DNA from 2 places in the Bradyrhizobium sp. 170 genome. Region 2 is predicted to be linked to the other one. Evidence: riboswitches for the same ligand, from Rfam matches in the RefSeq annotation. Region 2 holds a riboswitch; the other holds the start of a gene.
The links. A riboswitch is a leader RNA that binds a small molecule or an ion and turns the genes downstream of it on or off. The one in region 2 is predicted to bind S-adenosylmethionine.

Region 1: it holds a riboswitch for S-adenosylmethionine, as region 2 does, so the genes downstream of both, IVB05_RS02800 (O-succinylhomoserine sulfhydrylase) here and IVB05_RS39145 (homoserine O-acetyltransferase) in region 2, are expected to answer to the same signal.

What each region holds. Positions count from the first base shown of each region.
Region 1 is NZ_CP064703.1:593,583-605,456, reverse strand. It holds gene IVB05_RS02810 (sorbosone dehydrogenase family protein) at 60-1,409, shown strand; gene IVB05_RS02805 (2'-deoxycytidine 5'-triphosphate deaminase) at 1,534-2,640, opposite strand; SAM riboswitch at 2,750-2,829, shown strand; gene IVB05_RS02800 (O-succinylhomoserine sulfhydrylase) at 2,902-4,095, shown strand; gene IVB05_RS02795 (SGNH/GDSL hydrolase family protein) at 4,215-5,246, opposite strand; gene IVB05_RS02790 (SGNH/GDSL hydrolase family protein) at 5,259-6,020, opposite strand; gene IVB05_RS02785 (OpgC domain-containing protein) at 6,017-7,258, opposite strand; gene apaG (Co2+/Mg2+ efflux protein ApaG) at 7,492-7,884, shown strand; gene IVB05_RS02775 (Hsp33 family molecular chaperone) at 8,214-9,215, opposite strand; gene argF (ornithine carbamoyltransferase) at 9,410-10,336, opposite strand; gene IVB05_RS02765 (aspartate aminotransferase family protein) at 10,336-11,544, opposite strand.
Region 2 is NZ_CP064703.1:8,307,076-8,318,949, reverse strand. It holds gene ftsE (cell division ATP-binding protein FtsE) at 1-86, shown strand, start outside; gene IVB05_RS39180 (ABC transporter permease) at 79-1,050, shown strand; gene IVB05_RS39175 (YdcF family protein) at 1,110-1,826, shown strand; gene IVB05_RS39170 (gamma-glutamylcyclotransferase) at 1,837-2,433, opposite strand; gene IVB05_RS39165 (DUF2125 domain-containing protein) at 2,544-3,731, shown strand; gene IVB05_RS39160 (prephenate/arogenate dehydrogenase family protein) at 3,937-4,878, opposite strand; gene hisC (histidinol-phosphate transaminase) at 4,875-5,972, opposite strand; gene IVB05_RS39150 (chorismate mutase) at 6,013-6,861, opposite strand; SAM riboswitch at 7,038-7,117, shown strand; gene IVB05_RS39145 (homoserine O-acetyltransferase) at 7,201-8,406, shown strand; gene metW (methionine biosynthesis protein MetW) at 8,408-9,076, shown strand; gene IVB05_RS39135 (alpha/beta hydrolase) at 9,193-10,053, opposite strand; gene IVB05_RS39130 (TIGR02594 family protein) at 10,309-11,169, shown strand; gene IVB05_RS39125 (sphingomyelin synthase family protein) at 11,223-11,874, opposite strand, start outside.

The sequences.
Region 1 (11,874 bases), 1.5 Mb from region 2:
CCCACGAACGTTTAGGCCCGCATCGCATTGGTAAGGCGACTCCCTTAGGGAAACCCGTCATGCGCAAGCACCTCCTCCTGGCCCTGAGCGTTGGCGCGCTGGCGCTGCCGCTGGCCGCCTGCAACGATCCCAAGGATACCGCGACTGACACCGCGACCGTGGCGCAGACGTATGGTCCTTCGCCAACCCTGCCGCCGCCGGAACATTCGTGGATCCCGACGGTCGATATCGCCTCGGTCAACCGTTGGCCCGATGGCGCCAAGCCGACCGCCGCCAATGGCATGACGGTCAGTGCTTTCGCGACCGGGCTCGACCATCCGCGCACGGTCTATGTGCTGCCGAACGGCGACGTGCTGGTCGCCGAGAGCAACGCACCGCCGAAGCCGGACCGTGGCTTCAGCATCAAGAGCTTCATCTACGGGTTGGCGCAGAACCGGGCGGGTGCAGGAGTTCCGAGCGCCAATCGCATCACGCTGTTGCGTGACGCCGATGGCGATGGCGTTGCCGAGACGAGAAGCACCTTCATCAGCAACCTGAACTCGCCATTCGGTATGGCGCTGGTCGGCGAAGATTTCTACGTCGCCAATGCTGACGCGATCGTGAAATTTCCTTACTCGACCGGAGACACCAAAATCAGCGCACCCGGCGTCAAGCTGGCGGACTTGCCTGCGGGCCCGATCAATCACCATTGGACCAAGGATCTCGCCGCCAGCCCGGACGGCACGAAGCTGTATGCGACGGTCGGCTCCAACAGCAATATTGGCGAGAACGGCATCGACGCCGAGAAGGACCGCGCGGCGGTTCTGGAAGTCGACCGTGCCAGCGGCCAATGGCGCGTGTTCGCCTCGGGCCTGCGCAATCCGAACGGCCCGGCATGGAATCCGAAAACCGGCGAGCTCTGGGTCGTCGTCAACGAGCGCGACGAACTCGGCAATGATCTTGTGCCCGACTACATGACGTCGGTGAAGGATGGCGCGTTCTACGGCTGGCCATATAGCTATTTCGGAGACCGCGTCGACACGCGCGTCGAGCCGCGACGGCCCGACCTGGTGCAGAAGGCGATGGCCCCGGATTATGCGCTCGGCGCGCATACCGCCTCGCTCGGGCTGGCGTTCAACACCGGCAATCTGTTTCCGCAGGAAATGGCAGGTGGCGCGTTCATAGGCCAGCACGGCTCGTGGAATCGCAAACCGCGCGCTGGCTACAAGGTGATCTTCGTTCCCTTCAAGGACGGCAAGCCCTCGGGCGCGCCGCAGGACGTGCTGACCGGTTTCCTCAACGACAAGGGCGAGGCGCAGGGCCGCCCCGTCGGCGTGCGGCTCGACAAACAGGGCGCGCTCTTGGTCGCCGACGACGTCGGCAACACGATCTGGCGCGTGACGCCGGCGGCGAAATCGGCATCGCGGTGACTGGCAACTACCGTCATTGCCTGCGACAAACGCGAAGCGTTTGCGCAAGAGCGTAGCGACGAAGCAATCCATCTCTCGGCAAGCGGAGATATGGATTGCTTCGCTTCGCTCGCAATTGTCGACGCTAGACCCGGAAATGCTTGGAGAGCTTCAACCCCTGCGCCTGGTAGTTCGAGCCGATGCGCTGGCCGTACATGGCGTCGGGGCGCGACAGCATTTTCTCGTAGACCAGACGGCCGACGATCTGGCCGTGCTCGAGAATGAACGGCACCTCGCGCGAGCGCACTTCGAGCACCGCGCGCGCGCCCTGCCCGCCGGCGCCGGCATAGCCGAAGCCGGGATCGAAGAATCCCGCGTAATGCACCCGGAATTCGCCGACCAGCGGATCGAACGGCACCATTTCCGCGGCGTAATCCGGCGGCACCTGCACGGCTTCCTTCGATGCCAGGATATAGAACTCGCCGGGATCGAGGATCAGGCTGCCGTCCGGGCGGGCCGGGATCGGCTCCCAGAATTCGTCGACGGCATAGCCGCTGCGGCGGTCGATATCGACCACGCCGGTGTGGCGCTTGGCGCGGTAGCCGACGAAGCCTGATGTATTTTCGCCGGAGAGATCGACTGATAGCGCCACGCCATTGGCCAAATCTGCGTCGTCGATATCGACCAGCCGCTCCGCGCCATGCAGTGCGTCGAGTTCGTCGGCGTTGAGGATGGCGTCGCCGGTGCGGAAGCGCACTTGAGAGAGCCGAGAGCCCTCGCGCAGCAGCACCGGAAACGTCTTCGGGCTGATCTCGGCATAGAGCGGGCCGTGATAGCCGGCGCCGATCATGTCGAACCGTCGCGTGCCGTCGGCGATCACACGGGTGAAGACGTCGAGCCGCCCGGTCGAGCTCTTTGGATTGGCGGCCGCTACGATCGACGGCGGCAGCGCCAGGCTCTCCAGCAGCGGCACGATGTAGACGCAGTTGGTCTCCAGCACCGCGCCGTCGGAGAGGTCGATTTCGTGCAGCTTCAACTCGTCGATGCGCTCGGCGACAGTTGAGCCGGGACCGGGCAGAAAACTCGCGCGCACCCGGTAGGCGATATCGCCCAGCCGCAAGTCGAGGCTCGCCGGCTGGATCTGGCTTTCGACAAAGGGATATTCCGGCAGGATCAGGCCCGCATCCGCCATCGCCGCGATCATGCGGTCGGGCAGAATTCCGTTGGCGTCGGGCGGGAGCGTGAACGGCACGGCGCGATCCTCAATACGGCCCAAATGTCATCCAAACCTCTTAAATATGGGCTTTTAGGGGTTATCCGATGGCCGCCTTGACGGGAAGGGCGCGAGGTAATATCAGCATGACTTATCCCGTGGTGATTTGAGCCGGCCGGCTTGCAGCCACGTTAAATAAGTCGCTAAACAGGCCGGGGACACGTGTGATCCCGGCCTGTGGAAATTTTTCCAGGCCGGTTTTTTGTGACCATTTTCCAAGATGGTCACGGCGGAGGTCACATGTCTGAGACTCGTTCTACCAAGCGTTATCGCCCCGAAACCCGCCTTGTCCATGGCGGCACGCTGCGCTCGCAATTCGGCGAGACGTCGGAGGCGCTGTTCCTCACCCAGGGCTACGTCTACGACAGCGCGGAGCAGTGCGAGGCCCGGTTCAAGGGCCAGGAGCCCGGCTTCATCTATTCGCGCTATTCCAATCCGACGATTGATATGTTCGAGCGCCGCATGATCGAGCTCGAGGGCGCGGAAGCCGCGCGCTCGACCGCGACCGGCATGGCCGCGGTGACGACCGCGATCCTCGCGCCGCTCCGGGCCGGCGACCATGTCGTCGCCTCGAAAGCCCTGTTCGGCTCGTGCCTTTACGTGGTGCAGGATCTGTTGCCGCGCTACGGCATCGAGACGACGCTGGTCGACGGTCTTGATCTCGACCAGTGGCAGCGCGCATTGCGGCCGAACACCAAGTCCTTCTTCCTGGAGAGCCCGACCAATCCGACGCTCGACGTGCTCGACATCCCGGCGATTGCCGAGATCGCGCACAGTGGCGGCGCACGGTTGATCGTCGACAACGTCTTCGCCACGCCGATCTGGCAGAGCCCGCTTTCGCTTGGCGCCGACGTCGTGGTCTACTCCGCAACCAAGCATATCGACGGCCAGGGCCGCTGCCTGGGCGGCATCATCCTGTCGTCGGAAGCTTTCATCGCCGAGCACATCCATAACTTCATGCGCCAGACCGGGCCATCGCTCTCGCCGTTCAACGCCTGGGCCCTGCTCAAGGGCCTGGAGACGCTCGGCGTGCGCGTGCGCGCGCAGACCGAAACGGCGGGCAAGGTCGCCGACGTGCTCGCGTCGCATCCGAAGATCTCGCGGCTGATCTATCCCGGCCGCGCCGATCACCCGCAAGCCGAGCTGGTGAAGAAGCAGATGCGCGCCGGCTCGACGCTGGTCGGCTTCGAGGTCAAGGGCGGCAAGCCGGCCGCATTCCGCTGCCTCAACGCGATGCGGATCGCGCGCATCTCGAACAATCTCGGCGACGCCAAGAGCCTCGTCACGCATCCTGCGACGACGACGCATCAACGCCTGACGCCGGAGGCGCGCGCCGAACTCGGCATCAGCGAAGGCTTCATCCGCTTCTCCGCCGGGCTCGAGCATGCCGATGATCTGATCGAGGATTTTACGGCTGCGCTGGAGAAGGCGTGAGGTAGCTGCAAATGCGTAGGGTGGGCAAAGCGAAGCGTGCCCACCATCGTGCCGCGTGCATCCTGATAGAATGGTGGGCACGGCGCTGACGCGCCTTTGCCCACCCTACGAATCTCACCTCACATCGGCCTATACGCCCGCACGTCCGACGGCACGTTGACGCCGAGCTTGATCTGGCCGACCGACCTGATGATGTCGTCGCCGAGCAGTTGCGCGAAGCAGGCGTAGCCCCAGTCGCTCATGTGCAGGCCGTCAGCGATCACGAAGTTCTCGATCGGGATCGCCTGCTTTTCGTGCCAGTCCTTCATGACCGCGAAGCGCGGAAATAAGCCGACCTTGCGAAGCTCGGCGGTCTTGTTCAGCAGCGTCATCATCTTGCCGGCGCTTTCGGCGTGCTCGTTGACCCGCGGCGAATATTGCGGATCGATCAGCACGATGTCGGCGCCAACAGCCTGAATGCGCGCGATGCCTTCCTCGACGAGTTTTGCAGTCTCACCCGGATCTAGGTTGCGCAGCACGGCGTTGGTGCCGACTTGCCAGATCACCAGGTCCGGATGCATGTCGATGACGGAGGTCTGCAGCCGCTTCATCATTTCCGGCGCGTCCTCGCCGCCCTTGCCGGCATTGACGACGGAGATGTCGGCCGTCGGATATTGCCGGCGCAATTGCGCGGCGAGCCGGTTGGGATAGTTGAATTCCGGCGAGGTCGCGCCGAAGCCGGCGGTCGATGACGATCCGAACGCGACTATCACCACCGGCTGACCCGCGACGAGCTTGCTCGCGACGCGCGGCAGCGATCCCATCGATTTGGAAGCACCCTTTGGCGGCAAGCAAGGAACACGGCTGAAGATGTCGCCGGTCGATTTCGCGACCTCCTTCACCTTGTCGATCGCCTTGCCGGTGATGCCCTTCTGCGCGGCCGGATTGGCGGCAGCCGCCGGCGCGGCCTGCGGCGGCGCGCTTTCAGCGGAGGGCTTGTTTTCAGTCTTGTTTTCAGTCTTGGCGTTGTCGGACAGCGCCGCCTGCTGGGCGGTCTGTTGCGGGGCCGTCTGGGCACGCAGCGGCGACACCGAGGCAGGCATCAATAGCGCCAGGCCCGCGGCGAAGACAGTCAGCAATATCGACAAACAAAAAGGGTAGTGACGACTCATTAACGCTGGTCCCTAATTCTGCTGCGCCTGATCGAGGCGGGCCGCATCGAGCACAAATTTCGACAGCGCGCGGCCTAGGCAGCCATGAACCCGTTTGGCCATGTCGGTGCCATGAAAAGTACTGAACAGGTCGAAATCTCCGGCATCGTTCCAGTGACGCATGATGGCAAACCGGTCGAACAGCGGAACATTATGCTGCTGCGCCACCACGCGCATATTATCTAGGTATGGCGGCGCGGAAATCATCGTTTCCGTGCGCGGGCTGTATTGCAGATTGACCAGAACCACATCGGCTCCTGCATTTTGCAGTGCAGCAACTCCCTCGTCGATGGCACCGCGAAAATCGTCGGGATCGACGGATCGCATAGCATCGACGGTTCCCGTCTGCCAGATGACCAAAGTAGGCCTTTTTGCTTCCACCAGCTTAACGAGGCTGGCGTCGACCTCCTCGGCCGTCTTCCCGGTCTGTAGTTCTACGGAGAGGTTGATCGGGATCGAGGGCAGCTTCTCCTTCAGGGCCGCCTGCAGCTTGGCGGGATAGGCGCTGGCTTCGGAGGAAAGGATGGTCGAGGAGCGGCTCCCCACCACCAGGACGGTCAGTGGCCGGGCGTTCTTGACGGCCTCGGCCACCTTCGGAAGCGTGCTCTCGGTGGAGAGGAGATAGCCCGGAACTTCGCAGGTCTGCGGGGCAGCATCCTGGGCGCGCGCAAAACCAGCGGCTGCAAGACCGGCAAACAGCGTCAGGATCAGCACAGCTCCAGAACCGGGCCTCATGCGCTTCCTCCCGCCATGTCGGAGTTGCCACCCGCGATTTTCGTTTTCGACGCTCCTTTGTCGGCCGAATGCTTGTACCACGAAATAACCCACGCCACGCCCCACATGAAGAGGATTCCGGCAAGGCTCACCAGGGCGTGCGCGAAAGCACCCCCGCCAACTTCGGCCAGCACGAAGTGCCCGGCAAAGGCCAGGAAGACGCCGAGGCAGAATATCTCAAGCGAATGCTGGCCGCACAGGATCAATGGTCGCAGCCAGGGCGATTTGAGCCCCGACCAATCCTTGCGCAGGAAGCGCACGGTGAGCGCCGCCAGCGCCAGGAAATGGGCAAAGCGCAGCACGTCCAGATCCGTCTTGGTGATCGGATACATCCACTGTTCGAGCCGCTTCGGCATCAGAAAGCTGAGCTGCGGTATGTGCCAGGTCAACGTGACGAAGAAGGCAAACGTCAGATAGGCAATGCAGATCCACATCGTCACCGGCGACGTCAGGATGCGGGACATCCGCGCCGCGCCGCCCAGCGCGCACCAGGCGCCGAAGACGAACAGCAACTGCCAGCAGAACGGATTGAAGATCCAGAAGCCGCTCGGATAGGCCGTCAGATACCAGTCGAAGTGCCAGGTCAGTGCGTACAGCAGCACTGACAGCCCCAGCGCGATGTCGGCCCGCCACTTCATCAGCCACAGGATGACGGGCAGAAACAGCATCAGCACGATGTAGAGCGGCAGCACATCCATGTTGACAGGCCGGAATCTCAGGAGCAGCGCCTGGACGATGGTGACATCAGGCTGCTTGAGAAAATCCATGATGCCCATTTCCTCGCTGTAGAGCGGGTTCTCGAAACGGGTGGCGACGTAGGAAATTTCGGCGAGGAAGATCGTGAACAGGAACACATGCGCGACGTAGATCTGCCAGACCCGGCGCATGATCCGCGCGGTCGCCACCACGAAGCCGGCCTCCAGCATCGCGCGGCCGTAGACGAAGGCGGCGGTGTATCCGGAGATGAAGATGAAGATTTCGGTGGCGTCGGAAAATCCGTAATTGCGGATCGTGAACCAGGTCAGGATGTTGGTCGGCAGATGGTCGATGAAGATCAGCCACAGCGCCATCCCGCGAAACAGGTCGAGCCGCAATTCGCGCTCGCCGGCCACCGGCAGCGCAATCGCCGGCGCAGAAAGCACCGCGGCCTTGCTATCGCTGAGGGGCGTTCCGGCAACTTGATCGGCAATGGACGACATCTGGCACCGTGAGTTGAGCTTTAGGCGTGCACTGTCCGGGAAAGATAATATCGGCCCGCAACTTGCACACAAGATACGCCAGCAGATACGGGGCCGGACCACGCGCGGGTGCGCTCTAGAATGGAACTATGTTGAAACCGCGATCAAACAACCGGCAAACCCGGCGGACCGGAGATTGTTCCCCCGGCATTCTTGGCTATGATGCCGAACAGGATTTCCGGAAGCTTGCCCGCATGTACCGCGCCGTCACCCGTCAGATCGAAGTCACCGTCGAACCGAACTTCCTCCCCGGGCGCTCCTCGGTCGACAAGGGCCAGTATTTCTGGTCCTACACCATCGTCATCACCAACACCGGCGCCGAGACCGTGCAGCTCCGTACCCGGCACTGGATCATCACCGACGCCACCGGCCGCAAGCAGGAAGTCCGCGGCGAAGGCGTGGTCGGCGAGCAGCCTGTTCTGGCGCCGGGCGAGCGCTTCGAATACACGAGCGGCGTGCCGCTGCCGACCGCGTCGGGCTTCATGACCGGGCGCTACCAGATGGTCAGCGAAAGCGGCGAACGGTTTGAGATCGACGTGCCGACGTTCTCGCTCGATAGCCCTGACAGCAGGCGGGTGTTGAATTAGGGACATCGCGACCTCCCTTCGTAGCGTCTTCCTTCGTAGCCCGGATGGAGCGCAGCGCAATCCGGGACAGGTTTAGCCAGCTGTGAGAATCCCGGATTGCGCTGCGCTCCATCCGGGCTACGGATTCCTCGGGGGCACCGTTCCCTCCCGTCATTGCGAGCGGAGCGAAGCAATCCATGGCGCGGCAAGCGGAGAGATGGATTGCTTCGCTTCGCTCGCAATGACGGGGATAATCCGTAGGGTGGGCAAAGCGCAGCGTGCCCACCATTCAAGGGTGGTGTCGCGGATAGATGGCGGGCACGCTGCGCTTTGCCCACCCTACGAAGCAGCTACTCTTCCACGCCCGCTTCATGCGGGGTGAACTGGTAGACCGAGGAGCAGAACTCACAAGTCACCACCACCTTGTCGTCCTTGACCATCTCGGCACGGTCTTTCAGCGCGAAGCTTTTCAGCATCGCCGACACCGCTTCGCGCGAGCACGAGCATTGCGCGCGCAACGGCAGCGGCGTGAACACGCGCACGCCGCGTTCGTGAAAGAGGCGATACAGCAAGCGCTCGCCCGACAGATCGGGATCGATCAGCTCGACATCCTCGACGGTGCCGATCAGCGACTGGCCCTCGACCCAGGCGTCATCTTCGGCAACGGAATGCGTCGCCGCGCCATCCGGCGCATCGCCGGGATGCAGGTCGGCCTGCCGCGCCCGCTCGGGCGCTTTCGGCAAGAACTGCAGCAGCATGCCGCCGGCGCGCCAGCGGTGTTTTCCGCCGTCGCCGCCGCGCCATTCCTCGCCGACCGCGAGCCGCACGCGGGTCGGGATCTGCTCGGAGCGCAGGAAATATTCATGCGCGGCGTCTTCGAGGCTGCCGCCGTCGAGCGCTACCAGGCCCTGGTAGCGGCTCATGTCCTGCCCCTGATCGACAGTCATGGCGAGATGACCCTTGCCCAGCAGCGCGCCTGTATCCTGGCCGTCCTTCAGCCGCTTCGCGTCGTAGCGCGCATAGGCGCGCAGGCGATCCGGCGACTGGAAATCCACGATCAGGAACGACACCGGGCCGTCGGTCTGCGTCTGCAGGATGAAGCGGCCGTCGAATTTCAGCGCCGAGCCAAGCAGCGTCGCCAGCACGATCGCTTCGCCGAGCAGTTTGCCAACCGGCGTCGGATAATCGTGCTTGGTCAGGATATCATCGAGCGCGGGGCCGAGCCGGGTCAGCCGTCCCCGCAGGTCGAGTTCTGCGACCTCGAACGGCAGCACGGCGTCATCGACGGGAACGGACGAGGGCGCGCGAACGGGCGCCTCGGTCGTGATTTTGATGTCTGATTGTGAATCCATGGCGCTTTATCTGGGGTCGGTTGGGCCAAAGTGAAAGGGGGTTGAGAGGCGTGAAATATCTCCACGAGTCGTCCCTGCGCACGAAGGGACCCATAGCCACCGGCTTTTGTTACTACAGATGATGTCTACCATATCGCGATGATCGAGAGATCACGCGGTATGGGTCCCTGCGTTCGCAGGGACGACGTCAAGGGCTACGCCACTTCGTTAAAACACCAGGCGAGAATGCCTTTCTGCGCATGCAGGCGATTTTCCGCCTCGTCGAACACCACCGATTGCGGACCGTCGATCACCTCGTCGGTGACCTCCTCGCCGCGATGCGCGGGCAGGCAATGCATGAAGATCGCATCACTCTTGGCCAGCGACATCAGCTTCTCATTGACCTGATAGGGCTTGAGCACGTTGTGGCGATGTTCGCCGTCCTTGTCGCCCATCGACACCCACGTATCGGTGACGACGCAATCGGCGTCGCGGACGGCGGCCTCGGGATCGTTGCCGAGCACGATCGGGGCTTGCGTTGCCTTGATCCAGTCCTTCATCGCTTTGTTCGGCGCAAGCTGCGGCGGGGTCGCGACATTGAGCTGGAACTTGAAACGCTCCGCCGCATGCGCCCATGAGGCCAGCACGTTGTTGTCGTCGCCGGTCCAGGCCACGGTCTTGCCCTCGATCGGCCCGCGATGCTCCTCGAAGGTCATCAGGTCGGCCATCACCTGGCAGGGATGCGAGCGCCGCGTCAGCCCGTTGATCACGGGCACGGTGGCGTGCGCGGCCAGTTCCAGCAGCGCGTCGTGGTTGAGGATGCGGATCATGATCGCATCGACATAGCGCGACAGCACGCGCGCGGTGTCGGCGATGGTCTCGCCGCGACCGAGCTGCATCTCTGCACCCGTCAGCATGATGGACTCGCCGCCGAGCTGGCGCATGCCGACATCGAACGACACCCGCGTGCGGGTCGACGGACGTTCGAAGATCATTGCCAACGTCTTGCCTTCGAGCGGCTTCTTGGCTTTTTCATGCGCCTTGAGTTTCGCCTTCATGTCGGCGCTCAGCGCCAGCATGTTGCGCAACTCCTTCGGCGGCAATTCGTTGATATCGAGAAAGTGACGGACGGATTTGCTCATCATCCCGCCGCCTTCTTCAACTGAGTGCCCGACAGCGCGATGCAGGCGCGCTCGAGCATCTGAATGGACTCGTCGATCTCGGCCTCGGTCACGATCAACGGCGCCAGGAACCGCACCACATTGTCGCCGGCGCCGACGGTGAGCAATTTCTGGTCGCGCAACGCATTGACGAGATCGCCCGACGGCACCACGGCCTTGACGCCGACCAGGAGTCCCTCGCCGCGCACTTCCGAGAGCACGGTGGGATAACGATCGACCACGGAGGCCAGTTTCTGTTTGAGCAAAAGCGACATCTTCTGCACATGGTCGAAGAAGCCGGGTTTGAGCATCACGTCGAGCACGGCGTTGGCGGAAGCGATCGCCAGCGGATTGCCGCCGAAGGTCGAGCCGTGCGAGCCCGGCGTCATGCCGCTTGCGGCTTCCGCGGTGGCCAGCACCGCGCCGATCGGAAAACCGCCGCCGAGTGCCTTGGCCAGCGACATCACATCCGGCGTCGCGCCAACGCGCTTGTAGGCGAACAGATCGCCGGTGCGGCCCATGCCGGTCTGCACCTCGTCGAACGCCAGCAGCAGGCCCTTCTCGTCGCAGAGCTGACGCAGCGCCTTGAAGAATGACTGCGGTGCGGAGCGCACGCCGCCCTCGCCCTGCACCGGCTCGATCAGGATGCCCGCGGTGTGCGGCCCGATCGCTTTCTTCACTGCGTCGAGATCGCCGTGCGGTACCTGGTCGAAGCCCTCCATCGGCGGCCCAAAGCCTTCGAGATATTTGGCGGAGCCGGTCGCGGCGAGCGTGCCCAAAGTGCGGCCATGGAACGCGCCCTCGAAGGTGACGAGCCGATAGCGTTCGGGATGCCCCTTGGAGAATTGATAGCGGCGCACGACCTTGATCACGCCTTCCATCGCCTCGGCGCCGGAATTGCAGAAGAACACGAGGTCGGCAAAGCTCTGCTCGCAGAGCCGCGCGGCGAGCTTCTCGCCGTCCGGGCTCTTGAACAGGTTCGACATGTGCCACAGCTTGGTCGACTGTTCCTGCAGCGCCGCAATCAGATGCGGATGGCAGTGACCCAGCGCGTTCACCGCAACCCCCGAGGTGAAGTCGAGATAGCGATCGCCATTGGTGGCGGTCAGCCAACAGCCCTCGCCGCGCTCGAAGCCGAGATCGACCCTGGCAAAGACGGGAAGCAGATGCGACGTGGCGCTATTGGTCATGGCGATCACAAAAGGTTTGCACTGAAGGTTTGAGACCCGCTTTCAAGACCTGCCGCGGAGCACACGCGTGCATTGGCGCGAACGCGGCAACGGCCGGTCTTGCGAAAACGAAACGTGCCGCCTCTTAAGGGCGGCACGTGAGAGGTATTCTATGTGGGCGGGGGGCGCTGTCAACACGCCACGAAGCCGCCTTTCCTGCACTGCAAGATAAGAAAATCCGTAAGATTGCGGTGTGGTGGAAAACACGCAGTGCAATGCCTAGATATCGGAACATGTGGACGCGCGGGCCCGGACTCTTGCGCCCGAGTCACGCCATATTGTAGCGTTTGG
Region 2 (11,874 bases):
TCGCGACCCACGACATCACGCTGATGGACCAGTACGAGGCGCGGCGGATGGTGCTGCACCAGGGACGGTTGCACATCTATGAGTAGGATGGGTGACGAGCATGGGCCGCTGGTAGACCTCGGCACCGAACGCCCGCAGGTGCCGGCGCAGGCGCGCAACATGTCGCCGATCGTGCCGCGGGCGTCGATCTCCGGCCGCGCGCTGGTCGCCGTCGTCGCCATCATGACGTTCCTCGCATCCATCACCACCGGCACCGTGCTGCTCGTCAGGGCATCGGCCGCGGAATGGCAGTCGGAAGTCGCCAGCGAAATCACCATGCAGGTGCGCCCGCAGGCAGGGCGCGATCTCGATCGCGATGTAACGGCGGCGGTGGAGGCAATGCGGACGCAACCCGGCATCGTCCAGGTCAAGCCGTTCAGCAAGGACGAATCGGCCAGGTTGCTGGAGCCGTGGCTTGGCAGCGGGCTGTCGATCGAACAGTTACCGGTGCCGCGCGTCGTCGTCGCGCGCGTCCAGCCCGGCACCACGCTCGACCTCGCGGCATTGCGCAGGGCGGTGACCCAGGTGGCGCCGTCGGCGAGCGTCGACGATCACCGCGCCTGGATCGAGCGCATGCGCTCGATGACGGGGGCCACCGTGTTTGCCGGCATCGGCATTCTCGTGCTGGTGATCGCGGCGACGATCATTTCGGTTTCGTTCGCGACCCGCGGCGCGATGGCGGCGAACCGCCCGATCGTCGAGGTGCTGCACTTCGTCGGCGCCGGCGACCGCTATATCGCCAACCATTTCCTGCGGCATTTTCTCAGGCTCGGGCTGGAGGGCGGGGTGATCGGCGGCGGCGCCGCCATGCTGGGTTTCGGCTTCTCCGAATCGATCGCCGCCTGGTTCTCGGGCACCCCCGTCGGCGATCAATTCGCTGCACTGCTGGGGACGTTTTCGCTGCCGCCCTCAGGCTATCTGGCGCTCGCGGTACAGGCCGTGGCGATCGCCGCCATTACCGCCTGGGCCTCGCGGCGAACGCTGTTCGCCACGCTGGACGATATCGATTGACGACTCCACTTCGCTCGAAAACGTTATAGAATTCCGTGGGGAGAGGATCGCCGGACCACATGGATTTGCAGCACGACGATAGCATGCCGAGGGCGCCGGCTGCGCGGCCGCGCGGATGGTTGCGCGCGGTCATCGTCGGCGCCATGGCGATCCTGTTCGTCGGCGCGGCGGTGGGCTTCATCGCCTTTCTCTCGCAGTTGCGCGGCGTCGAAATCAAGCCGGCGCGCACCGCCGACGGGATCGTGGTGCTGACCGGCGGCTCGTCGCGGGTGTCCGATGCGATGGAATTGCTGGCCGGCGGGTATGGCAAGCGGCTGTTGATCTCGGGCGTGCATCCGACCAATGCCCTGAGCGACATTTCGCGCTCGCTGCCCGACAATCAGTCGCTGCTGTTGCGCTGTTGCGTCGATCTCGACCGTTCGGCCGTCAATACCAGGAGCAACGCCGCCGAGACACGGCGCTGGGTCCGCGAGCGCGGCTTCAAGTCGCTGATCGTGGTGACGTCGAACTACCACATGCCGCGGGCGATCGTAGAGCTGTCGCATGCGATCCCGGAGGTCACGCTGATTCCGTTCGCGGTGGTCGGCGACCGGTGGCGCGACGAGCCGTGGTGGACCAGTGGTACGACGCTGCGTCTCTTGCTGTCGGAATATGCAAAATATGTCGCCGCCGAGGTGCGCGTGCGACTGGCCGGCGCCGGCATCGATCTGGCGCCCGAACTTTACGATCAGCCCGCGCCGTCGCCGCGCCGGCCGGCGACGGCGCAAGCCAACTGACCGGGCGGAACTATCGGTTTGTGGCTACGGGTGGATGGAACGGATGCTGGTCGTGCAGCATCGCCGCGAGCCGGTGCAGTTGGGAATCGCGAAACCCTTCCGCCTCGATCGCTTTCACGGTGGCCACAACATAGTCGCGGTTGACGCCGGACTGGCCATGCCCTTGCAGCACGTGGCGCAACTGTTCCGCCAGCGACAGCCGCCCGGCATATTGCACGTGGCCGCGGTCGACCACGTAGACGAGTGCGCTGACGCGCTGGCGCGCCTCGTTCTCCAGCCACACCGATCGTTTCACCTCGCGATACACCGAGGTGACCTGCTCACGCTCGCGCAAATAGGCGATGGTCGCAGCGCTGTTCTTCTCCGCGACCCGGAACGCGACGCCGCGGCAGGCACCGCCGCGGTCGAGCCCGAGCACGAGGCCCGGCTTCTCCGGCGTGCCGCGATGGACGAAGGAATAGACGCAGAGCGCGCGGTGTTCGCCGATCAGCCGCGCCGGAACCCGTTCGATGAATTCGAAGCCCGGGCGCCACATCAGGGAGCCGTAACCGAACACCCAGAGGTCGCCTGTCGAGAATTCCGTATCGTTGAAGACAATCGCGGACATGCCCTCGCACCGCTACCAGAACGGAACGACAAAGCGAAGTGAAATCAATGCCTTTTGTTGCGGGGAGCGGATGCTTACATTTGACAAAATCGCTAGCCAAAGGACGCCGCATGCCTGACATGACCCCCGCGCCGCGCCGGCGCCCGCTGTGGCGCCTCTTCATCATGCCCGCACTGCTCGTCGTCGCCGCCGCGGCATGGAGCGCGTTCTGGTTCTATGCCGCTTCCGAAGCCGGCGTGCGCGCCGACGCGTGGGCGGCGCAGGAGGCGAAATCCGGCCGGGTCTATGCGTGCGGCAAGCGCTCGGTGGCCGGCTTCCCGTTCCGCTTCGAGGTTCGCTGCGACGACGCCAGCGTGTCGCTGGTTTCGCAGACGGCAGGCGCGCAGGCGCCGTTCACCGCGCGGCTCGGCGAAATCATGGTGATCGCGCAGATCTACCAGCCGAAATTGCTGATCGCCGAATTCAAGGCGCCGGCCACGCTGGCCGATCGCGGCCAGCCGCCGTCGCTGAAGGTGAACTGGACCGTTGGGCGCAGCAGCGTCAGCGGACTGCCCGACATTCCGCAGCGCGCCGACATCGTGTTCGAAAATCCCTCGATCGATCGCGTCAACGGTCCCGTGCAGACGCCGCTTGCGCGCGCCGGCCGTGCTGAACTGCACGGCCGGTTCGCCGACGGCTCGACGAAGGATCAGCCCGTGATCGAAGCGGTGTTGCAGATAGCGGGCGGCAGCGTGCAGGAAGTGCACCCGCTGCTGGCTGCGCCATTCGACGTCGACGTTCAAACCAGGCTGAGCGGGTTGAAGGATTTCAAGCCAAAGCCGTGGCCGGAACGCTTCAGGGAAATCCAGGCCGCGGGCGGCCATGTCGAGATTGTGCGGTCGCGGATTCGGCAGGGCGATCTGATCTCGGTTGCCGCGGGCACGTTGAGCCTCAACGCCCAGGGTCGGATCGACGGCGAATTGCAGATGACGGTGGTGGGCATCGAGAAAGTGATCCCGGCGCTGGGAATCGAAAAGATGCTGGAGGAGGGCGTGCCGCAGGCAACGCTCGATCGCGTAGCCCCGGGCGTGAAATCGCAGGACCTCAACAATCTGTTCGGCGCGCTCGACCGGGCGATCCCGGGGCTCGGCAAGGTTGTCAAGCAGAACGCCAATACCGGCGTTGCCGCGGGCATCAACGCGCTCGGCAAGGAGGCGGAACTGGAAGGCAAGAAAGCCCGCGCCTTCCCGCTGCGCTTCGTCGACGGCGCGGTGTTTCTCGGGCCGCTGAAGGTCGGGCAGGTGCCGCCGCTGTTTTGATTTGCACCACGCTTCGTAGCCCGGATGAGCGTAGCGAAATCCGGGACTCCTCTAACACCGCCCCGGATATCGCTTCGCTCATCCGGCTACAAGGCTGACGATTTCTCTTCGTCATTGCGAGCGAAGCGAAGCAATCCATCCATCCGTTATGCCGCGAAATGGATTGCTTCGCTTCGCTCGCAATGACGGTCGAGAGAGCGGGGGCCTACTCCGCCTTCTTCTCCAGCGGCGGATGCGGCCGGCCGAAATCGGGCGCCGCCGAATCCTGGCCGATCTCGACGATGCCGCGGCGGATGGCGCGGGTGCGGGTGAAGTGTTCGAACAGCGCTTCGCCGTCGTTGCGGCGGATGGCGCGGGTGAGTTTTGAAAGATCCTCGTTGAAGGTGCCGAGCATTTCCAGCACGGCTTCCTTGTTGTTCAAAAACACATCGCGCCACATCGTCGGATCCGACGCCGCGATGCGGGTGAAATCGCGAAAGCCGCCGGCGGAGAACTTTATCACTTCCGACGACGTTACCTGCGCCAGTTCATCCGCCGTGCCGACGATGGTGTAGGCGATCAGATGCGGCAGGTGGCTCGTGATCGCCAGCACCAGGTCATGATGATCGGGCGTCATGATCTCGACCCTGGCGCCCATGCCGGCCCAGAACGCGCGTAGCGTTTCGACCGCCATCGGATCGGCGCCATCGGGCGGCGTGAGGATGCACCAGCGGTTGATGAAGAGTTCGGCGAAGCCGGAATCAGGCCCGGAATGCTCGGTGCCCGCCACCGGATGGGCCGGAACGAAATGAACATTGCCCGGCAGATGCGGCGCCATCTCGCGGACGATGGCGCCCTTGACCGAGCCGACGTCGGAGACGATCGCACCCGGTTTGAGGAACGGCGCAATCTCCTGCGCGACCGGACCGCAGGCGCCGACCGGGATGCAGAGGATCACGAGGTCGGCGTCCCTGACGGCTTCCGCGTTGGTCTCCAGCACGCGGTCGACGATGGAAAGTTCCACCACCCGTGCGCGGGTTTTCTCCGAGCGTGCGGTGGTGACGATTTCGCTGGCGAGCCCCTGGGCCCGCGCGGCGCGCGCAATCGATCCGCCGATCAGGCCGAAGCCGATCAGCGCGACGCGTCGGAAGATCGGCGCCGTATTCACTTGGCCGCCATGAAGTCGCGCAGGCCATCGACGACGAGGCGGTTGGCCTCCTCGGTGCCGATGGTCATGCGCAGGGCGTGGGGGAGGCCGTAGTTATTGAGCGCGCGCAGCACCAGCCCGCGCTTCGTCAGGAACGCATCCGCATCAGTCGAGGTCTTGCCCTTGTCGAGCGGGAAGTGGATCAGCACAAAATTCGCCACGCTCGGCGTGACCTTTAATCCCAGTTTTCCGATCTCTTCGGTCAGCCAGTTGCGCCACTCTTCGGTGAACGCCTTCGACATCTGGACATGTGCGGTGTCCTCGATCGCGGCGACCGCCGCCAGCATCGCCGGCGTCGAGACGTTGAACGGCCCGCGAATCCGGTTGACGGCGTCGATGATGTTGGCAGGGCCGAACATCCAGCCGATCCGCAGGGCCGCCAGCCCGTGGATCTTGGAGAAGGTGTGCGTCATCACGGTGTTTTCGGTGGTCGCCACCAGCTCAAGGCCGAGCTCGTAATCGTTGCGCGACACGTAGTCGGCATAGGCGGCGTCGAGTACCAGTAGCACATGCGGCGGCAGACCTGCGCGCAGCCGCTTGACCTCGTCGAACGGCACGTAGGTCCCGGTCGGGTTGTTCGGGTTGGCCAGCCACACCAGTTTTGTGCGCGGCGTCACGCGCGCGAGAATGGCGTCGACGTCGGCGGTGAAGTTGGTCTCGGGCGCAACGATGTTCTTCGCGCCGTTCGCCATGGTGGCGATCGGGTACACCAGAAAGCCGTGGGCGGTGGAGATCGCTTCATCGCCCTGGCTGAGATAGGTGTGCGCCAGCAAATTGAGGATTTCGTCCGAGCCGGCGCCGCAGATGATGCGGTTGGGATCGAGCCCGTAGGCGCGGCCGATCGCCTCGCGCAGCACCCGTGACGTGCCTTCCGGATAGTCCTCCAGATGCGCCGCCGCCTGCTTGTAGACTTCGATCGCCTTCGGCGACGGCCCGAACGGGGTCTCGTTGGCGGACAGCTTGAACACCTTGCGGCCCGGCTCCGGCACCGGCGTCTTGCCGGGCGTGTAGGGCGCAATATCGAGAATGCCGGGATTCGGCATGGGGCGGTTCATCTTCTGTCTCCGGATATTCAGGACGGCTTAGAACTTCGGCTTAGGATTTGGCTGCCCCGTTCGAGGGCACCGTATAGCGCGTTGCATGGGTGCCGACGAGGGCCGACGATCGCACCGAGGCGCCGGCCTGGATCAGGGCAGCCTTGATCTTCTCGAAGCCGGTGCCGGCATCCGACACCAGGAGCGCCGCGCCGTCGAAGGCGGTATCGGGCACGGCGACGATTTCGGCGAGCGGCGCCACGGCGCGCGCGATATCGGCGTTCCAGCCGGAGACGCGGACGCTCCACATCTGAACTTCCGTCACCATGGCGTCGTCGGCGACCCGCGAGATCAGGAACACCGGGAGTGCTGCCGGATGATCAGCGCGTTCGAGGAACGGCAGCCGGGCGATGATCTTCGGTGCGCCGCTGGCTTCCAGCGCGAGCCACCACGGCGTGCGGCTCGAGATGGCCGAGACCAGCGCCAGATCGCCCTTCGATTTCGCCACCGCCTCGACGGCGGCCTGCGCGCTGAAATGGCCCACATAAGGCACGACGAAGCCGAAGTGAAAGCGCGCCGAATCCCGCATCGCGGGCTCGCCGACCGAGACGTCCGCATGCACCGCGAACGGCGCCTGGACATAAGTGAACGTCGAGATGATGACGCGCCAGATGCTCTCGATGGTGTCGAGCGGCAGGATGCCGCGATGGCGCTGCACCAGTTGCCGCATCATGCTGGCCTCGCGCGCCGGGCGGAACGCGGAGCCGACTTCCTGGGTTTGCTTCACCTGGATCAGCCGGTCGATGATGTCGCCGCGCGCCATCAAGAGGCGATGGACCTGCTCGTCGATCGCGTCGATTTCCTTGCGCAGCTCCTGCAGCGAGGGCGGGGCGGGGGGTGCCTTGGACATCTGAGAAAACCTTGGTGCCGGAACAGCCCGATGCGCCCGGCAGACAGTCGCATTGATTAGGAAAGACGGGCGCTGAAAGCAAAGAGAAACGTCACGGGGGAGCCCTGCACGATCAGGTTAACCATGGCGCCTGGCCCCCGCCTGCCTTGACGAAATGCTTAGGCGGGACTAGCTTTGTTCCATTCCGTGGTCATTTGAGCCGGCCGGCTTGCAGCCACGTTAAACAACTCGCTAAACAGGCCGGGGACAGAGTTGATCCCGGCCGAACCTTTCGTTCAGGCCGGGTTTTTTATGGCCTGATTCTGTCTGTAGAGCCTCCGCGAGGAGGTCGGTGCCGATATGACCGACGTACCATCGATACCCAGTCCGGCGATCCATAGCGAGGATCGCGCGCAAGAGGCCGATCGTCCTGCTTCGCAGGTAGCGGAATTCGGCATGGACCAGCCCTTGCGGCTCGATTGCGGCGTCGACCTGGCGCCGTTTCAGATTGCCTATCAGACCTATGGCCAACTCAACGCCGATCGTTCCAATGCCATCCTGATCTGTCATGCGTTGACGCTCGACCAGCACGTCGCCAATGCGCATCCGCTGACCGGCAAGGCCGGCTGGTGGGAAATCATGGTCGGTCCCGGCCGTCCGCTCGATACCGACAAGTATTTCATCATCTGTTCGAACGTAATCGGCGGCTGCATGGGATCGACCGGTCCGGCCTCGACCAACCCAGCTACCGGCAAGGTGTGGGGACTGGATTTTCCGGTCGTTACGATCCCCGACATGGTCCGCGCACAGACCATGCTGCTCGACCGCCTCGGCATCGAGACGCTGTTCTGCGTCATCGGCGGATCGATGGGCGGCATGCAGGTGCTGCAATGGACTGCCGCCTATCCCGAGCGCGTGTTCTCGGCATTGCCGGTCGCGTGCTCGACGCGCCACTCGGCGCAGAACATCGCGTTCCACGAACTCGGCCGTCAGGCCGTGATGGCCGATCCCGATTGGCGCGGCGGACGTTATTTCGACCAGGGCACCCATCCGCATCGCGGCCTCGGCGTGGCGCGGATGGCGGGTCACATCACCTATCTCTCCGACGCCGCGCTGCATCGCAAGTTCGGGCGGCGGATGCAGGACCGCGACCTGCCGACATTCTCGTTCGATGCCGATTTCCAGGTCGAAAGCTATCTGCGTTATCAAGGCTCGTCCTTTGTCGAGCGCTTCGACGCCAACAGCTATCTCTATCTGACGCGGGCAATGGACTATTTCGACATCGCCGCCGACCGCAACGGCGTGCTGGCGCACGCGTTTCGCGGCATCAAGACGCGCTTCTGCGTAATCTCGTTTACTTCCGATTGGCTGTTCCCGACCTCGGAATCGCGCGCGCTGGTGCATGCGCTGAACGCGTCGAGCGCGCGGGTGTCGTTCGCCGAAATCGAAACCGATCGCGGCCACGACGCCTTCCTGCTCGACGTGCCGGAGTTCTTCGAAATTTCCCGCGCCTTCCTGCAATCCGCCGGCAAGGCGCGCGGCCTCGGCAATAATACGGGTGGTTGAGATGGCGCTTCAGGAACAGGCCTTGCCGCTCGGCGGCATAGCGCCCGATCGCACGGGCAAGTATCGCACCGATCACCTCCTGGTCGCCGACATGATCGGACGGGGCTCTAAGGTGCTCGACGTCGGCTGCGGCGACGGCGAGTTACTGCAACTCCTGGAGAGCCGCGGCATCGACGGCCGCGGCATCGAGCTGTCGCGCGAGGGCGTCAACCGCTGCGTCGCCGGGGGGCTCGCCGTGGTGCAGGGCGATGCCGACACCGACCTCGTCAATTATCCTGATGACGCCTTCGACTACGTGATCCTGTCGCAGACGCTGCAGGCGACGCGGCAGCCGAAGGTCGTGCTGGAGAACCTGCTGCGGATCGGCCGGCGCGCCATTGTCTCGTTTCCGAACTTCGGCTTCTGGAAGATGCGGCTACAGCTCCTTGTCGGCGGCCACATGCCGCGCACGGAGAATTTGCCGGCGACCTGGTACGACACGGCCAATATCCACTTCTGCACCATCAAGGATTTCGTCGAACTGTGCGACGCGATCAACGTCAAGATGGAGCGCGCGGTGGCGCTCGATCTCTACGGCCGCCCGGTGCCGCTGAACCTGCCCTGGTGGGTCTGGAACATGTTCGGCGAGCAGGGCGTGTTTTTGCTGAGCCGGGGCGGGGCGGGGAAGTAGCGCCACCGCCGTCATTCCGGGGCGATGCGAAGCATCGAGCCCGGAATCCATCGGGCCGCAGGTTACGTGGATGAATGGATTCCGGGCTCGCGACTTCGTCGCGCCCGGAATGACGGCTAGAGCATCGACCGCGCATCCCGCACCAGCCATCGCTCGGCCTCGACCAGCGCAATGAACCGCTCCACCATCTCATTGAACAGCGCCGGCTCCTCCAGATTGAGCACGTGGCCCGACTTCGGAAAGAACGAAAGCCCCGCCGCCGGCAGATGCTGCTTCAGGAACAGGCTCGGCCCGATGCAGTTGTCGTCCTCGTCGCCGCACAGGATCAGCGCCGGTGTCGGCACGCGCCGGATCGCATCGGTCATGGTGTAGATCGAGGGCCGCTGGCCCTGGAAGCTGCGCATCGTGTTGGCTGAACCCTTGGCATCGTGCCGCGCCAGCGCCGCGTAGAAATCAGCGTGCCCGCGCGGGTCCTTCAGCAGGAACGGAATCCGGCTCGGCGCCTCGCGCGTCACCTTGGCGACATCGACCGATCCGATCGCCTCATACTGCTCGGCATTGGCCCGGCATTGCGCGCGGAAGGCGTCGAGGTTTTCGAGCTCCGAGCCGGAGCCCACCGCGGCGAGCGTCATCGACAGCGCGCGCTCCGGCACATTGAGGCCGACCTGCAGCGACGAATAGGAGCCCATCGACAGGCCGACGAAATGCGCCTTCGCGATGCCGAGGTGATCGAGCACGGCGAGCGCGTCGGTGTAGAAATGCTCATAGGTGTAGACGGTGGCGTCAGGCGGCACGTCCGATGGCGTATAGCCGCGCGCCGAATAGGCGATGCAGCGATGGCCGCGCGAGAAGTAGCGCATCTGCGGCTCCCAGTTGGTGTGGTCGGCCGCGAACTCGTGCAGGAAGATGATCGGCGTCCCGCTTCCCGCCTCTTCATAGTGAAGGCGAACGCTATCTTTGGCGACGGCATGGGGCATTTCGGATTCCTCTCCATTTTCTTGTTTTTACGCAACATCATTACGTGGCGGGCCAGCAAAATTGCAGTTAATTCCTGCGGCTGCAATGCAGCAGCTTGGTTTCATTTTCGCCATCGAATCATCGCGGAATCACCCCGGAATTGTTTCCGCAGCGCCACATGAAATCTTCCTCTCGTCACATCGCAACGCAAAACGCCGCCCGCGGTCGTTCGTAGACGAACGCAAAGGGGAAGCGGGGGTGCTAGAGGATTTAGTATGCGTCAGTTGTTTGCGTTTCGCCGGTCGCTTCGCTTCATCGCGCTGGCACTGTGTTCGGTTTCTATCGTTGCATTCGTCACTCCAGCTTCGGCACTGCCTCACCACGGCGCAGGGCGACACGCTCGCGCTTATCACGCCGGCCATCATGTGAAGCATCATTACGCCCATCGTCACTATCGCCATGCCGCCCGGATGTCGCACCGGGATCGCAGCGCGCCGCAAATGCAGGCCGGCGGCTTTGCCGACACCAACCCGAGCTACATGGGAAGCAGCGCCCCGATGGTTGCGCCCAGCGGCTTCGGCTCGCCCAACGTCGTGACTGAAGCGCGCACCGGCCGTCGTGCCCGGCTCAAGCACGCCGCGCACGCGTCGCGCTGGGAGCGTGGCGTCGCCCAGATGCAGGCGCGCGGTCTTGCCGACGCCAATGCAAGCGTCGCAACGAATGCGAGCGTGGGAGCGAACTCAACCATGACGCCGGCCGGCGGTGCGATGTCGTCCAGCTTCACCTCATCGAACGTCGTCGCCGAAGCGCGCCGCTATCTCGGCGGCAACCCCACGGGACGCGGCAGCCTGTGGTGCGCGCGGTTCATGAACATGGTGCTGCAGCATTCCGGCTACCGCGGCACCGGCTCCGACATGGCGAGCTCGTTCTCGAAATACGGCCAGCGCGTTTCCGGTCCGCAGGTCGGCGCGATCGCAGTGATGACGCGCGGCCGCCGCGGCGGCCATGTCGGCGTCATCACCGGCATCGATGCCAAGGGCAATCCGATCATGATCTCCGGCAATAATGGCAACCGCGTCCGCGAAGCCCCGGTCTCGCGCGGCCGGATCTACGCCTACGTCATGCCGACGAGCTGAGGCGATTGGCGTTGCGTCCTCTCCCCGTTGTTGACGGGAGAGGACAACAGCGTCTATCCGTTCGGATGATTCAAGTCGGCCTTGGATTGGCCGCCCGGCATCGCTTCGTCTCCGACGACGTGCAGCACGAACGATTTAGGCGCGCGTTTGCCCCGGCCATCGGCTGGGACCAATGTCTTTCGGCTTGCCCGCTTTGGTCGTGGTGCCACAAGGTTCTCGGAGGAGCGAAACAGCGCGTAGTCGCGGCCGAATAGCCAGCACGAAATCTGAAAGACGCCGTGGGTGATGAACAGTGCGGCAAGCACATCGATCGAATAGTGATAGTGGCCGAGCAGCACGACCGAGCCGAAGAAGCCGGTCAGCGCGAGATAGAACATTCGCCATTGCGGAATGTGCCAGAAGGCAAGCGCGGCGAGAAATGGCAGGCCCGTGTGGCCGGAGAAAAATAGATCGCTGCCGTAGAAAATCGAATTGAAGAACGGCGCCGCCTTCTGCGGATCGATCGGCGATGGCGCCATGTGGGTGAGCGCCACGAACACGGCGCGGACCAGCAGGAACAGCGCGGTGACCTTGAGCGCGAATGGCAACCTGTTCGGCCGCCAGGCCAGCATGCTCACCGTAATGGCGAACGCCGCAAAGGTGCCGTAAATGAACAGGAAGCGCACGTTGAAGGGGCCGACGCGGCTCAGCACAAAATCGGTGACG